Oligoflexus sp.: one gene and its partner. The protein of the gene in region 2 interacts with the protein of the main gene of each other region in a pairwise test. Links are inferred from orthologs where the notes say so. Each region holds a gene or a part of one and is shown on either strand. Other genes may lie near its edges. The genes, in order: VFO10_RS07370 and plsB.

Region 1 (6,723 bases), on a different replicon or contig from region 2:
CGAGGCCACGCTTCTTTTCATCGCATTTTCCGGTGAAGAGCAGGGTCTGCTCGGCAGTCGGGCCTTCCTTAACCCCTGGCTGGCGGATGGACGCGCGGCGCAGATTCACGGCGGCTTTATCATGGACATGATCGGCTATAGCGGGGATGCGGAGCTGGACTGTCTCCTGGAAACATCGGCTGCGACACGCACCCTTCTGAATCAAATCCAGGCGGCGCATGCCGATCCGGAATTGGTGCTGTCTGAAAGCCTTGATTACTGGGGCTCGGATCATGTCCCCTTTTTGGATAACAAGATCCCGACTGTGCTCTTCATAGAGAATGATTATCTGGACTATCCCGCTTATCACCGCAGCGCGGATAGCGCCGATAAAATTCATCCACAGCTTGGGCCGAAGATACTTGGTCTCATCGCGCAGACAATTGGCAGTCTGGCCTATTAGAAAATTTTTAGGGAAGGGGAACAGCAAATTGGTATTTGGAAAAATCCCGGAGCTTGCTGTTAAAATATTAAGGTATAAAAGTTCAAGCATCTCTCCATTCAAGAGCAGATGTCCAGAGAAACTCCGTCAAACTTGGTATAAAAAAAATTTTATACGCATTTCTTTCGTGGCGAACTCGTCAGCAACACGAGATTATGTTGGTCTGGGAAATGTCATCGAACATTTTTCAGAAAGTTATAACAAAAGCTTTTGAGAATGAGAGAGGCAAGTATGTTGAAGAAAGTCGCTATGATCGCCGTTGTTCTTGGTTTGGCTGCTCCTGCTATGGCAACTGAAGAAGCTGCCAAGACCAAAACTGAAGAGCATGCTAAGAAAGACGCGAAAAAAGCCAAGAAAGCAAAAAAAGAAGCTGCTGCTACCCAAGCCGCTGACAAAGCTGCTCCTGCTGCTGAAGCAGCTCCAGCTGAAACAGCTCCTGCTGCAGAAGCTCCTAAAGCTCCCTAATTATTATTGGGGACTTTTGTCAGGCCACCTTTCGGGGCTGGCCTGAAACAAGAGAAGGCCTGTTGGTCAAACAACAGGCCTTCTTCTTTTGTCTGCCGGGACGCTTCACTTCGAAAAATGCGGTAGCGCCATGCGTTCCAGATATTTGCCGACCATATCAACCTCGACGTTGATGATACCGCCGGGCGTCCAGGTCTGGACGTTGGTGCCCTCGATCGTGGCCGGAATCAGGGTCAGCCGCACATGAGAGGCCTGGGCCTCATCCTTCACCTCATTGATCGTCAGACTGATGCCATCCAGGGCGATTGAGCCCTTGGGAATCACATAGCGCGCCAGGTCCTTGCCTAAAGTCACCCAGATATTCCAGCCCCCGGGAAGCTGATCAATCGAACGAACCGTGGCCACGGCATCGACATGTCCGGCCACCATATGACCGCCGAGGCGATCACCGGCCTTGAGAGCGCGTTCCAGATTGACGAGAGAACCATTGCGAAGCTGCCCGAGACTGGTCCTGGCCAGCGTCTCGTGACTCGCATCAAAGGACATCGTGGTTTCCGAACGGCGGGTGACGGTCAGGCAGCAGCCGTTGACCGCAATGCTGTCGCCGAGCTTTTCCGCGTAGACATCCGCCCCGAGTATCGTCAGCGTGAGAACCTTGTAACCGTCCCGTTCCTCGATACTCTGGATGCGTCCCACCTGTTCGACGAGTCCGGTAAACATGGCTCTTCCTTTTCGCAGTTAAGTGGTCGGAGGATTGTTCCCCGGAGTCGGGGTTTCCCGATTGGTCTTGAGGCCGCGCAGTTCGCGCACGAATTCCTCAGGATCCTTGAAATCCTTGTAGATGGAAGCAAAGCGTACATAAGCCACATGATCGGTCTGACGAAGTTTTTTCATCACGAGGTCACCGATCTTGCTGCTTTGAATCACGCGGTCGCCCTCGGAACGCAGCTGGGCTTCAATCGCGGTCACCATGGCTTCGATTTGGTCCATCGAAATCTGCCGCTTGCGACAGGCCATGGTGATTGCGCGGATGATTTTTTCCCGACTGAATTCATCGAAGCTGCCATCCTTCTTTTTCACCTGGAGGATCAGCTCCTCCTCCTTTTCATAGGTGGTGAAACGATGATGGCATTTCAAACACGCACGACGACGCCGGATACTGCGGCCGTCAACGCTTACGCGGCTCTCCAGTACCTTCGTATCCAGGTAATCGCACTTGGGGCACTTCAAAGTTTCAGCCTTTCCATTGGGGATAAAGCGGGAAGCGCTTGCTGAGTTTCACGACTTCAGCGCCGATCGCCTGCAGTTTGGCTTCATCTTTGAAGTTATCGAAGGTTTCGCGCACCCAGCCAGCGATCTGCTGCATTTCAGAAGGACCCATGCCGCGGGATGTCAGCGCCGGGGTTCCCATGCGCACGCCGCTGGTCACGAAGGGGCTTCTGTTTTCGTTCGGCACCGTGTTCTTATTCACTGTGATATGGACCTTGCCGAGGGCGTCTTCCATATTCTTGCCGCTGAGCTCGGTCTTCGAGAAATCAAGCAGCATCAGGTGATTGTCGGTACCGCCGGAAACGAGTTTGAAACCTTTGCTGACAAGGGCGTCGGCAAGGGTTTTGGCGTTGGTGCGAATATTTTTCTGATACTCTTTGAACGAAGGCTTGAGGGCTTCCATGAAGCTGACCGCTTTCGCGGCGATCACATGCTCCAAAGGACCGCCCTGGATGCCGGGGAAAACAGCCTTGTTGAAGTTCAGCGTCTCATCATTCCAAAGGATCAGGCCACCGCGTGGTCCCCGCAGCGTCTTATGCGTTGTGGTCGTCACCACATGCGCATAGGGCACAGGGCTGGGATGTTCGCCCGCGGCGACGAGGCCGGCGATGTGAGCCATATCCACGAAAAGATAGGCGCCCACCGAATCGGCGATCTCACGGAACAGGCCGAAGTCGATCATCCGCGCATAGGCGCTGGCGCCGGCTATGATCATCTTGGGCTTCACTTCCTTGGCCTTGGCCGCGATCATATCGTAATTCAGGCGCTCGGTTTCAGGATCGACGCCGTAAAAGTGCGACTCATAGATACTGCCGGAGAAGTTGACCTTCGAACCGTGAGTCAGGTGACCCCCGTGCGAAAGATCCATGCCGAGGATTTTGTCGCCCGGCTGCAGAAGAGCCAGGAACACAGCTGCGTTCGCCTGCGCACCGGAGTGCGGTTGAACGTTGGCGAAGGAAGCGCCGAAAAGTTTTTTCGCGCGTTCGATGGCCAGCGTTTCAATCTGGTCGACGATTTCGCAGCCACCATAATAGCGTTTGCCGGGCAGGCCTTCCGCGTACTTATTGGTGAGAATGCTGCCCATGGTGGCGATCACCTCGGCGGACGCGAAGTTTTCCGAAGCGATCAGCTCCAGACCTTCTTCCTGACGTTTGAATTCCGCTTCAATGAGACCGTAGATTTCCGGATCGTGGCTTTGCAGTGAAGACCAGGGTTTCATGGGGGCCGTCCTTGTGTGGACCCTCAACGTTCGAGGGCGCGAATTTTATCGAGTCGGGTTTGGTGGCGTTTGCCTTCAAACTCTGATTTGATCCAGATGTGGAGATAGTCAAGGGCTCGGTCGTGATTCAAAACACGTTCGCCGAGGCAAAGGATATTGGCGTCGTTGTGCTGACGCGACATGCGTGCGGTGAATTCATCCCAGACCAGAGCGGCCCGGATGCCAGGAACTTTATTCGCGGCGATCGACATCCCGATGCCTGTTCCGCAAATCAGGATGCCGCGGGGAAGTTGGCCCTGGCTCACTTCTTTCGCGAGAGTCTGGGCATAATCCGGATAGTCGACCGAATCCGCGTCGTTCACGGGAACTCCAAAGTCGACGACTTCGTGCCCGAGAGAACGGAGATACTGGCTCACCTTTTCCTTGAGTACCCGACCTCCATGGTCAGAGGCAATGCCGATGCGTTCGCTCATAGTCTACGCCTTCCGATGCATTTGCTGCGAGAGTACGATGGGAAAGGAGGACGGAATTAAACTTCTTTGGCTTTCTTGATGTAGCCAACAGCGTCTTCGACCGTGCGGATGCTTTCAGCTTCTTCATCAGGGATATCGATGCCGAAAGCTTCTTCCATCGCCATGACCAGCTCAACGATGTCCAGTGAATCCGCGCCCAGGTCTTCGATGAATTTAGCTTTGCTGATGACAGCGGCTTCTTCAACGCCGAGTTGATTCACAACGATTTTCTTCAATTGACTTTCGATGTCGAGCGACATGGGCTATCCTCCAATTTGGCATATACTTGCCTTATGTTCATCTAAGGAACCAGAAAGTCTAGGGGAATGCAAGGGAATAGTTGGCCCATCTGTGAAAGGTGAAACCCATGAAGGAGGTGCCTGACAAGGCCCTCTTGAGGGCCCAGGACTTTCCCGCTATCTTGTGCAGATTGCTTGACTAACCGAACGGGGGACTTTGCTTTGTCACTGTGGACAGCGCCTTTGCTGGTGGTATCGGACATTCACTTGAATCACGCGGAGGATGACCGCAGCCGGCTGCTCCTCAATCTTCTGGAAGGCGCCAGCCGGAGTGAGGTCGAGTACCTCGTGCTGATGGGTGACATCTTTGACTTCTGCCTGGGATCGCATCCCTATTTTCAAAAAAAATTCAGCGCTATTGGCAAGGCGCTGGAAAAGCTTGTGGAATCCGGTACCCAGGTCATCTACCTCGAAGGCAATCACGAGTTCAAACTGGCATCTCTGCCCTGGAAGGGCGTTCAGGTGATTTCCGAAGGGACGCATACAATTCGTTTGAAAAGCGGCCACACAGTCCAAATGGCTCATGGTGACCTGATTTATTCACACAATATGTACCGAGCCTTTCGTCAGCTGGTGAAATCACCAGTTGTGACTGGCATTGCGCGGCTTTTGCCAGGGGCCTGGATGGATAGGCTGGCGACGAAAAGTTCCGAGGTGTCGCGGGCCCAGGATCAGTATCGAGAGATCGAACATGAGAAGATCCTGGGTGCGGTGGATGCCTGGCTGGAAGCCGGGTCAGGCGACTTCGGCATCTTCGGGCATTTTCATGTGCCTTATGCCGAACCGCGTCGCGATCAGCGCAAAGGTGGACTCTTCAGCGTCGAAAGCTGGGATCGTCCCAATGTTTTGGCGTTCAGGGACGGCGCTTTCTATCGTTATTATTTTAACGCCGAAGGGGACAAGGCCTGGCAGCCTGCGGAACCTTTGGTCCGCAAGCTTTTGCCAGGAAAATAAGGGTTGAGATCGCTACATGGCGGAGGGATAGGTTTCGGCCATATCACCATCATGCAGGGGTTTCAGATGCAAAGGATGCAGGGCGTGCGTTTGATCAAGGTAAATCAAAGCATCATAACGCCTGGGTAGGATGGTCGGCACATAGTTGCCGCGATGCTCGCCCTCCGGATGATACACCACGCCGATGGCGCGATGTCCCCGATCCTCCAGCATTTCATCACTGGCAAAATGCGGCGCGAAAATCAGCAGTTTGTTATCCGGGCCGACCCGGTGCAGGACTTCCTCCCAGCTGCCTTCACGGACCTGGGGACAGGGCATGACCTGCATCGGCGCTTCCCAGCGGCGCGAGGCGATGACCGATCCCTGGTAACCGGAAAAACCGACCAGCACCACGTTCTCTTCCCCATAGCGTTCGCGCACCAGCTGGCCGACATTCATTTCTCCGCTTTCCAGCATGTCGGTGAAGCGCGCATCGCCGATGTGCGTGTTATGCTCCCAGACGATGCCCTTGGCTACGTTGCCGTGATGCTCGTGGTGCTTCATGAGCTCATCGAGCGTTTCCACCATATGGAAATCCCGAATATTCCAGGACATGGGGCCGCCGCGCACCATGCTGCGATAATAAGCCTCGGCATTCTTCAAAACCCTTGCGTTCTGCTCGGCCTGCAGATGGGCTTCCGCATGTCGATCGAAGATCATCTTCCGCGTCTTCAGATGCTCCAAGAGTCCATGCACATGCTTTTCACAGGTCGCCTCCTTAAAGTAGGTGGCGCGCGCGTATTCATGGGCATTGCCCTGATAGCCGTTGAAGCAGTGAAAGACCTGCTCGACCATGCCCAAGGACTCCGGATCATACTTTTTGAGCTGCTGCGTAAGGGTCGACAGCGACTCCCAAAGACTATAAACATCAAGGCCGTAGAAGCCGACCTTGGAGCGTTCGGGCTGCTGATCATTATGGAGCTTCAGCCATTCGACAAGGTCGATCATCTCTTCATTCGCCCACATCCAGGTCGGCCAGCGGCGAAAGTTGGAAAGAACGCGGCGTGCGGATTGGGTCGCATCCAAACGGCCTTTCACATATTGGTTGATGATAAAGCAATCCGGCCAGTCCCCTTCCACGGCGATAAAGGAAAACTTCTTTTCCTCGACCAGCCTGCGGGTGATGGCCGTTCGCCATTGATAGTATTCGGACGTGCCATGCGACGCTTCGCCCAGCAGCACGATTTTGGCTTGACCGATGCGTTCATGCAGAGGAGCCAGATCCTGTTCTTTTTTTATGGGCATGCAAAGGGCCTGCAGCTGTGAAAGCAGATCCTTGGATACAATGGGTTCGGTTTCCATGGTATTTCCCCTTCCCAAATTTTAAAGAGAAATGCTGACAGGCTCCGCGACCGATGACATGGCTGTTTCGAGGCTGTGTTCCTTGTATTTATGGTCATCAATGGTAATGGTGGTAAGGACGCGGGCATGGTCCCGCACGATCATCTGGTGGCATCTTTGAATCACCGGCATGATCGTATCCCA
Region 2 (6,964 bases):
TCAGCCGCTTCGATGCGGGTCGCCATTTCCGCCAGTTTAAAGGCCACGGCCTGATGTTTGGCAATGGCCACACCGAAGGTCTTGCGTTCCTTCGCATACTTGACGGTCATATCCAAAGCGCCTTTGGCAAGTCCAAGGCCCATGGCACCGATGGAAAGACGCCCATTATCGAGGGTCTCCATCATGATCTTGAAGCCCTGCCCCTTCTGTCCCAGCATCGCCGAATTCGGCACGCGGACGTCGTCGAAGTAAAGCTCGCCGGTGTTCGAGGCACGCCACATCATTTTACCATGCATCGTCTTGCGTGTAAGGCCAGGGGCATTGGAGGGCACGATGAAGCAGCTGAGTTCCGCCCGACCATCGGCCTTCTGGCCGGTCACAGCCTGGACTGTGATGCCTTCGGTGGTCTTCGCTGCGCTGTTCGTAATCCAGATTTTGGAGCCATTGATGACCCACTCGTCCCGGGAGGCGTCGTAAACCGCGCGGGTCTTGCTCGACTGCGCGTCACTGCCGGCTTCAGGCTCGGTCAAACCAAAGGCCCACATGCCTTTGCCTGTACAGAGGCTCGGGATATATTTTCGCTTCTGCTCTTCCGTTCCGTAATAGTAAAGGGGGGCCACGCCAAGGCTATTGTGAGCGGCGATGGTCGCCGCGTGCGAACCGTCGACCCGCGCCAGTTCCTCGACCGCCACCACGTACTGGACGTAATCCATGCCCTGGCCGCCGTATTCGGTGGGAATCACGGTTCCAAAGAGTCCCAGCTCACCCATTTTTTCGGTCAGCTCATAGGAAAATTCCTCTTTTTCATCGAGCTGATGCGCGCGCGGGGCAATTTCCTTTTCCGCGAAGCTGCGGACGGTTTGCCGCAAAAGAGTCAGCTCTTCATTCTCGCTGTAATCGTAACTCATGGAATGGTGTTCGCTACTCATCGCCTTCCTCTTCCTTATCCTTCCCAGTTATTTGATCACGGATCCGACCCTCGCGACCCGTATCCCCCAAGAGTATGCCTTTATACGATTTATAACGGCGCTCGCTGATATCACCAGCGGCCACAGCCCTTACCACCGCACAGTCCGGCTCATCAATATGCCGGCATTCACGGAATTTGCATTGATTCATCAGGGCCCGCATTTCCACGAAACCGTGACTCAGATCGATGGCGTTTCGTTCACTCAAGACAAAGCTGCGAATACCGGGTGTATCGATCACATAACCGCCGCGGCCGAGCTTGATCATGCTGGCGTAAGTTGTCGTGTGTCGACCCTTGTAAAAAATATCCGAGTTCTCTTCCACTTCCTGCGTGATCTCGGGTTTAAAGAGATTCACGAGCGAGGACTTGCCGACCCCGGAGTGCCCGCTCAGGATGGTGACCTTGCCTTCCAGCTGACTGTGCAGCTCTTTGATCAAAGGATGCTGGAAGTTCTGGAATTCAACCTGGAGCGAGAAAACGGTGTACCCCAATTTACGGAAATATTCCGCTTCTCTTTTGCATTCCTCGCGGAATTCTTCGCTTTCATCGGCCAGGAGATCTTCCTTGTTCATAACGATAATCGCCGGAATTTCCTGCTCTTCCGCCAGAATCAGATAACGGTCGATAAGGCCCCATTTGATCAGCGGATTTTTATAGCTGGCGACGATCATCAGCTGGTCGACGTTGCTGGCCAGAATATGCTCACGCTCCGGCACAGCCGGGTCACGACGTGCGATCCGGCTTTTCCGCGGGGACAGATTTTCAATCACACAGCAGGGGATGTCCGTCCCCAGGTCGACATCGCGATCATCGGTCGGGCGGCAGAGCACGCGGTCGCCGACGCAGATCGTGTTGCGTTCCCCGCGACGGCTCTGCAGATAACGTCGCGCGACCGTTGCGAGCCAGACGTCACGCGTCTGGACATCGCCGATATCCTTTTCCGGCGAGACGAACGCATAGCGCTTATGCACCTCGACCACGCGGGCCGGGAACCATTCGGGATGGGCTTCGAAATCCCATTTGTCCTCGGGCTGTTCGAAGTCGGCTTCGGAGGCTTTGTGCTTTTTTCGTTTGTCGCGACCGCGACGAATTTTATCGTACGTGGGAAGACGATCGCTCGCGTCGTCATTCCCCGTGTATTTCCATTTGGCCATGCTGCTCTTCTTCCTTGTCCTCATGCGTGGTTCTGAAAATGCGCTCGATACTGCGCAAGGCATCAGGCGAAAGGAGTCTTTGGGAGTTCTGCGCCATCACCGCCACGCGCTCATCAATCCGCAATTTCTTCTCGTCCACCTGGATCAGAAGACCCTTGCGTTTGAGGAGCTGGATATGTTTTTGAATAAAAGTTTTTTCGACGATCTCGGGGTTGTTAAGCCCGCTCAGGATCGCAAGGCGCTGGGCCATGCGATGACATTGCTGCAAAAATTCGTCACTATCCACCAGCCCGCGCTGACTGTGTTTGGCCAGAAGCACGGCGGTGATGATGAAGCGATCGAAGGTAAGTCCCAGCGCCTGGGACAGGATGTCGAGGGCCACGAAATCATCCGACTGCGCCGGCGGCCGGTGATAGATCTGCGGCGCGACCTTGTAGAGAAGCCCCACAGCGGCCATAGACTCGGCATAGCGTTTGACGACGCCTTCAATGGCGTCCTCCTCCCAGCTCAAGTAAAGCTCTTCGCGCAGAACGCTATAAATCTCGGCACAGGCGCGCACCAGAGAATCCTCGTCAATCGTATCGTCCCTTTGGAAGAAACGCGCGATGAGCGACGGAATAGCGAAGAGGTGGATGATATTGTTTCGATAGTAGCTTATGAGAGCCCCATCAATATCATTCACGAACACGACATCTCCCGCCGCATGATGGAAAAGGGATATGCTTTTCAATTTCATGGCCAGGGTGAAGATCGCGTTCACATCATCATTCACGAGCCGCACGTTGGGATGATAGGGCAGCTGCCTTTGCAGAGTGATCATGCGCTGCATGAAGATGAACAGCTCCTCTTTGGGAAGAGCCTTCTGCCAGGCTGCCAGAAGACCTACCCCGATCAGCCCGATCGGGGCGATGACGGCCGCTTCATTCATCCGGCGCGAAATGAGATGGGCCAGATCGTGAACGGCTCCGGAAAGCCATTCGGGTCTTTCCTCGTCGGCCTCACGCCAGCCGATGTAGTTATGGTCCAGGAAATTTTCAAGGATGATGGGCTCTCCATAGGAAAGATAGGCCTTCCCATAGAACTGCTGGAGCACCTTACGGGCCTGCAGGAGTTGAAGGATGGATTCCTTCTTCTTCGCCCCTCCACCGAGTTCGGTGAGATAACTCTTCACCTCCATGACCTTGTCATAGGCCAGGAACACGGGAACAAGGGCTATGGGCCGCTCGGTGTTCCTGAGATAACTCCGCACCACCATGGACAGCATCCCGGTTTTAAGCGGCAAAAGCCGACCTGTGCGGCTCCGTCCGCCTTCCGGGAAGAAGGAGATCGGATAACCCTGGGTCAGAAGGTAATGCATGTACTCTTCCACGACGGCCGCGTAAAGGCGATTGCCGTGAAAGGAACGCCGGATGAAGAAGGCGCCCGCGCGCCGCAGAAACCAACCCATCGGGAAAAAGTTCAGGTTGATGCCGGCCGCGGTATGCGGCGTCGGCAGCCCGCTTTTGTAGACGGTATAGTTCACGAGCAGGTAATCGAGGTGGCTTCTGTGCGTGGGGACATAGACGATTTCATAATTCTGAGACGCAAGACGCGTAACGTTTTCCACGTTCACCGCATCGACGCCCGAGAAAATCTTGTTCCAGAGTTTCCCGAGCACGAGTTCAAAGACCCGCACGATGGAATAGGTCTGGTCCGCGGAGAGTTCCCGCGCATAGCCGCGCGCCCTGGTTTCCAGGCTGCGGGTGAGCTGCGGTCGTCCCTTGCCTTCCTTCTCGATCTCCTGGCGCACGAGTTTACCGGCCACGACGCGGGAAATGACCTGCTCACGCACGTAAAGTTTCTGACCCAGAATCGTATTGCGCACGCGGCGGAAGTGGATGCGCAGGATCCTTCGGATCTTGCGCGCGGCGTTATTCACATCCTCTTCGCTCTGCAGGATTTCATTGATCTGAAAGGGCTTGGCAAAATAAAGTTTATTGTTGCGGCCCTGAGCCATCACGATGAAAAATTTCTGCAGCCAGCCGGCGTCCTCGTCATCATTGAAGATGAGTTTGAAGATCGACGGTTCTTCCGTCCCAGGATCCTTGCCCCAGAAGGGTGAGACCGGAACAATCTGCGGCTTCTCGCCGGTTTGTTCCTGGACCTGACGCACAAGGTGCAGGAGCACCTGGCTGGGTCGCAGACGCCTCACCCGTTTTATCGCCGTCGTCTTTTCCAGGAAGAGACAGACCGCACGCCGATGCCGGTTGAAGTCGAGCCCCAGATCCGGCTCGGGCAGACCGAATTTGCGGCAGGTGGTGAGCAGCACAAGGTAATCAATGATGGAACGCTTCGGCAAAACATAGATCACCGGACCGCCCGTCAGATCCAGGTGCTCCTTCAGGTTTTCCGGCTGCGCTGTGGTGTTGACCCAGAGCAGAACCGGCCGCAGAAGATAGGACAGCATAAGATGAAAAAATCGAATCAGCTCTTTCATGGACTGGACAGCTCCAGGTTATCAATCAAACGTACCGAACCCAGATGCGCGGCCACCAGAAGAACCGCAGGCCGATCAATCGCCTCGCTGAAATCAGCAAGGTCCGAAGCGCCGCGGATCTCGGCATATTCCACGCGGAAGGCGGGAAAATGTTTCATCTGTTCGGCAAAGATATCGAGCAGGACCTTCCTTTGCGTCTCGCCGCCCTTGAGCGCCTCATTCACCATTTGCATCGCGCGATGCAGTTCGGGAGCGAGCGCTCTTTCCTCGGGGGTCAGACGCAGATTGCGGCTGCTCATGGCGAGTCCATCCGGATCACGCAGAGTCGGGCAGCCGATCACTTCAATCGGGAAACAAAGGTCCTGGGCCATTTTTTTAAGAAGCGTGAACTGCTGATAATCCTTCTTTCCGAAGAGCGCGAAGTCAGGCTCGACGATATGAAAGAGTTTGCATACAACCGTGAGCACACCTTGGAAATGCCCTGGGCGGAAATGACCACAAAGGATATCCGAACGCTTTTCGTTGAAGACGTAGGTTTCATAACCGGCCGGATACATGTCTGCGGCATTCGGAGCAAAGAGCGCATTCACGCCGAGACTGCTGAGTTTCTCGCTGTCGGCCTGTAGCATCCTTGGATAGGACGCAAAGTCCTCTTTGGGGCCGAATTGAATGGGGTTCACAAAGATGCTGACGACCACGCGCTCGGCTTTTTTCTGCGCTTCCTTCACCAGGGCCAAATGCCCGTCATGCAGAGCCCCCATGGTCGGCACAAAGGCCACTTTTTCTCCGGCGGCACGCCACTCTCGACTCAATTGACGCATATCAGCAGGCGCTATAATGGTTCTGATTGGCACGGATACCCTCCACGACGGCCGCAGGTTCCCCTTTGGACTTAAAAAGTGGAGGTAGTATTACACTTTTTGCAGGCATAAGGGCAATAAAGAGAGGCGATCGGGAAAGGCGCCGCATAGGGCGAAAACGCAGTCGAAGAAGGAATTAAGGACTGGCGAAGGAATGATAGGTGAGGAGTCTCTGAAAACTGCCCTCCTGGCAATTCGGCTCTTCCTGAGCCCGCACTTGGGTTCTCTGAACCCCCATCTGCTCCGTAGGAACCCACATCAGGTTCCGTCCCACCCAGTCCTATGAAGAATCAATCTTCATACCTTACTGTTCGGAAAGAGCCTCACAAACTTAAGGGCTCCTAGAAAAAACGAAGGGCCGCTCGTGAGCAGCCCTTGGTGTTTTGAAAAATTCGCGGTGATTAACGCAGTGAAGTTCCGGGCACTGCTTTTTTCGCAATCGCGCTCTCGGCGCTTTGGAAGGTGATGCGTTTGGGTTCGCCCTTCACGGTCGAGGTGGGGACGCGCTGACCTTTGAAATAGATTTCCACGACCGACGAATCATCCACATAAAACTTCAGCTGGTCTTTGAAGCGGTAACGATAAGTGTCAGGCTTCAATTGGCCGGTGATTTGCTTGTCGTTATCTCTTGTGATTTTCACAGTCACGGGCTCTTTCACCGTTAATTGCACAAGGGTGCCGCCTTCCAGCGTGTCCTCTTGATCCGCGGGAGCCGGAGCGGCCGCAGGAGCGGGGGTATTGTCCGCTACAGCCGGAGCCACGGGAGTCGAGACGGCCGCCGTGGTTTCAGGAGCGGCGGCGGGTGCTGGCGTGACATCAGCGGATGGAGCGGTCGCTGCAGGAACGGCTGGCGTTTCGCTGCGTTCTTGCGTTTGTGCCAATTCGCTGGCGGAATCACGCGTCGCGATATCGATCTGATTGATGATGATCGCACCGACCACGAGGGCTGCCACCAAAAGAATCAGGGGTTTGGCGCGCAGATAATGATGCGGGGCCAAAGCCTTGATGCGGCCTTTCCATTCGTTGGGCTGGATGAGGAGCACGCCTTTTTTCAGCTGCTGATGACGTTTTTCATCCCGCACGCTGGGGCTGATGACGTCCTTGCCTTTGCCGGGGCTGGGTGGATTGATGCTGCGATCAAAAGCGGCAAGAATTTCTGCCGAATCCACGCCATAGACTTTGCAGAGGTTCCGAATGAATCCGCGACCGAAAACGGCGCCGGGCAGTTGGGCGAAATTCCCTTGTTCCAGGGCTTCGACAAAAGGCGGGGAAATCCGCGTCGCCATCGCTGCTCGTTCGATTGTAAAGCCCGACTGTTCACGGGCGGCGCGCAGCATGGCTCCAAAGGGGCGCTCATCTACGGGCGCTTTACCCTCAAGTGGTTTGTTGGATTCGGCCTGCTCATTGTCGATTTTCGTCATATTGGGCTCCGTCGCGTTTCTAAAAGCGGCACGATCATCGGCTTTCGATCGTGCAGGCCTTCCATCCGGAAGTTAACCATATT

What was found.
Region 1: the proteins of plsB (region 2) and VFO10_RS07370 interact in binary tests that used the Escherichia coli proteins (3 or more experiments, as listed by UniProt). The link is inferred for Oligoflexus sp. from one-to-one orthologs.

The regions. Positions count from the first base shown.
Region 1 is NZ_DASTAT010000034.1:55,395-62,117, forward strand. The notes cover bases 2,586-5,496. They hold VFO10_RS07370 (acyl carrier protein), read right to left. Parts: upstream 4,207-5,496; coding sequence 3,964-4,206; downstream 2,586-3,963. Other genes in these bases: glyA (serine hydroxymethyltransferase), read right to left, coding at 2,586-3,434; rpiB (ribose 5-phosphate isomerase B), read right to left, coding at 3,458-3,907; VFO10_RS07375 (UDP-2,3-diacylglucosamine diphosphatase), read left to right, coding at 4,408-5,199; VFO10_RS07380 (erythromycin esterase family protein), read right to left, coding at 5,212-5,496. Outside these bases: VFO10_RS07340 (M28 family metallopeptidase), read left to right, coding at 1-442; VFO10_RS07345 (hypothetical protein), read left to right, coding at 713-946; VFO10_RS07350 (riboflavin synthase), read right to left, coding at 1,052-1,666; transcriptional regulator NrdR, read right to left, coding at 1,685-2,176; more of glyA, read right to left, coding at 2,181-2,585; more of VFO10_RS07380, read right to left, coding at 5,497-6,540; VFO10_RS07385 (thiamine-binding protein), read right to left, coding at 6,562-6,723. UniProt on the Escherichia coli protein: Carrier of the growing fatty acid chain in fatty acid biosynthesis.
Region 2 is NZ_DASTAT010000066.1:20,969-27,932, reverse strand. What follows is about bases 1,849-5,000. They hold plsB (glycerol-3-phosphate 1-O-acyltransferase PlsB), read right to left. Parts: upstream 4,601-5,000; coding sequence 2,096-4,600; downstream 1,849-2,095. Other genes in these bases: panC (pantoate--beta-alanine ligase), read right to left, coding at 4,597-5,000; rsgA (ribosome small subunit-dependent GTPase A), read right to left, coding at 1,849-2,124. In the rest of the region: VFO10_RS14205 (acyl-CoA dehydrogenase family protein), read right to left, coding at 1-929; more of rsgA, read right to left, coding at 922-1,848; more of panC, read right to left, coding at 5,001-5,421; VFO10_RS14185 (helix-turn-helix domain-containing protein), read right to left, coding at 5,862-6,881. UniProt on the Escherichia coli protein: Catalyzes the transfer of an acyl group from acyl-ACP to glycerol-3-phosphate (G3P) to form lysophosphatidic acid (LPA). This enzyme can utilize either acyl-CoA or acyl-ACP as the fatty acyl donor.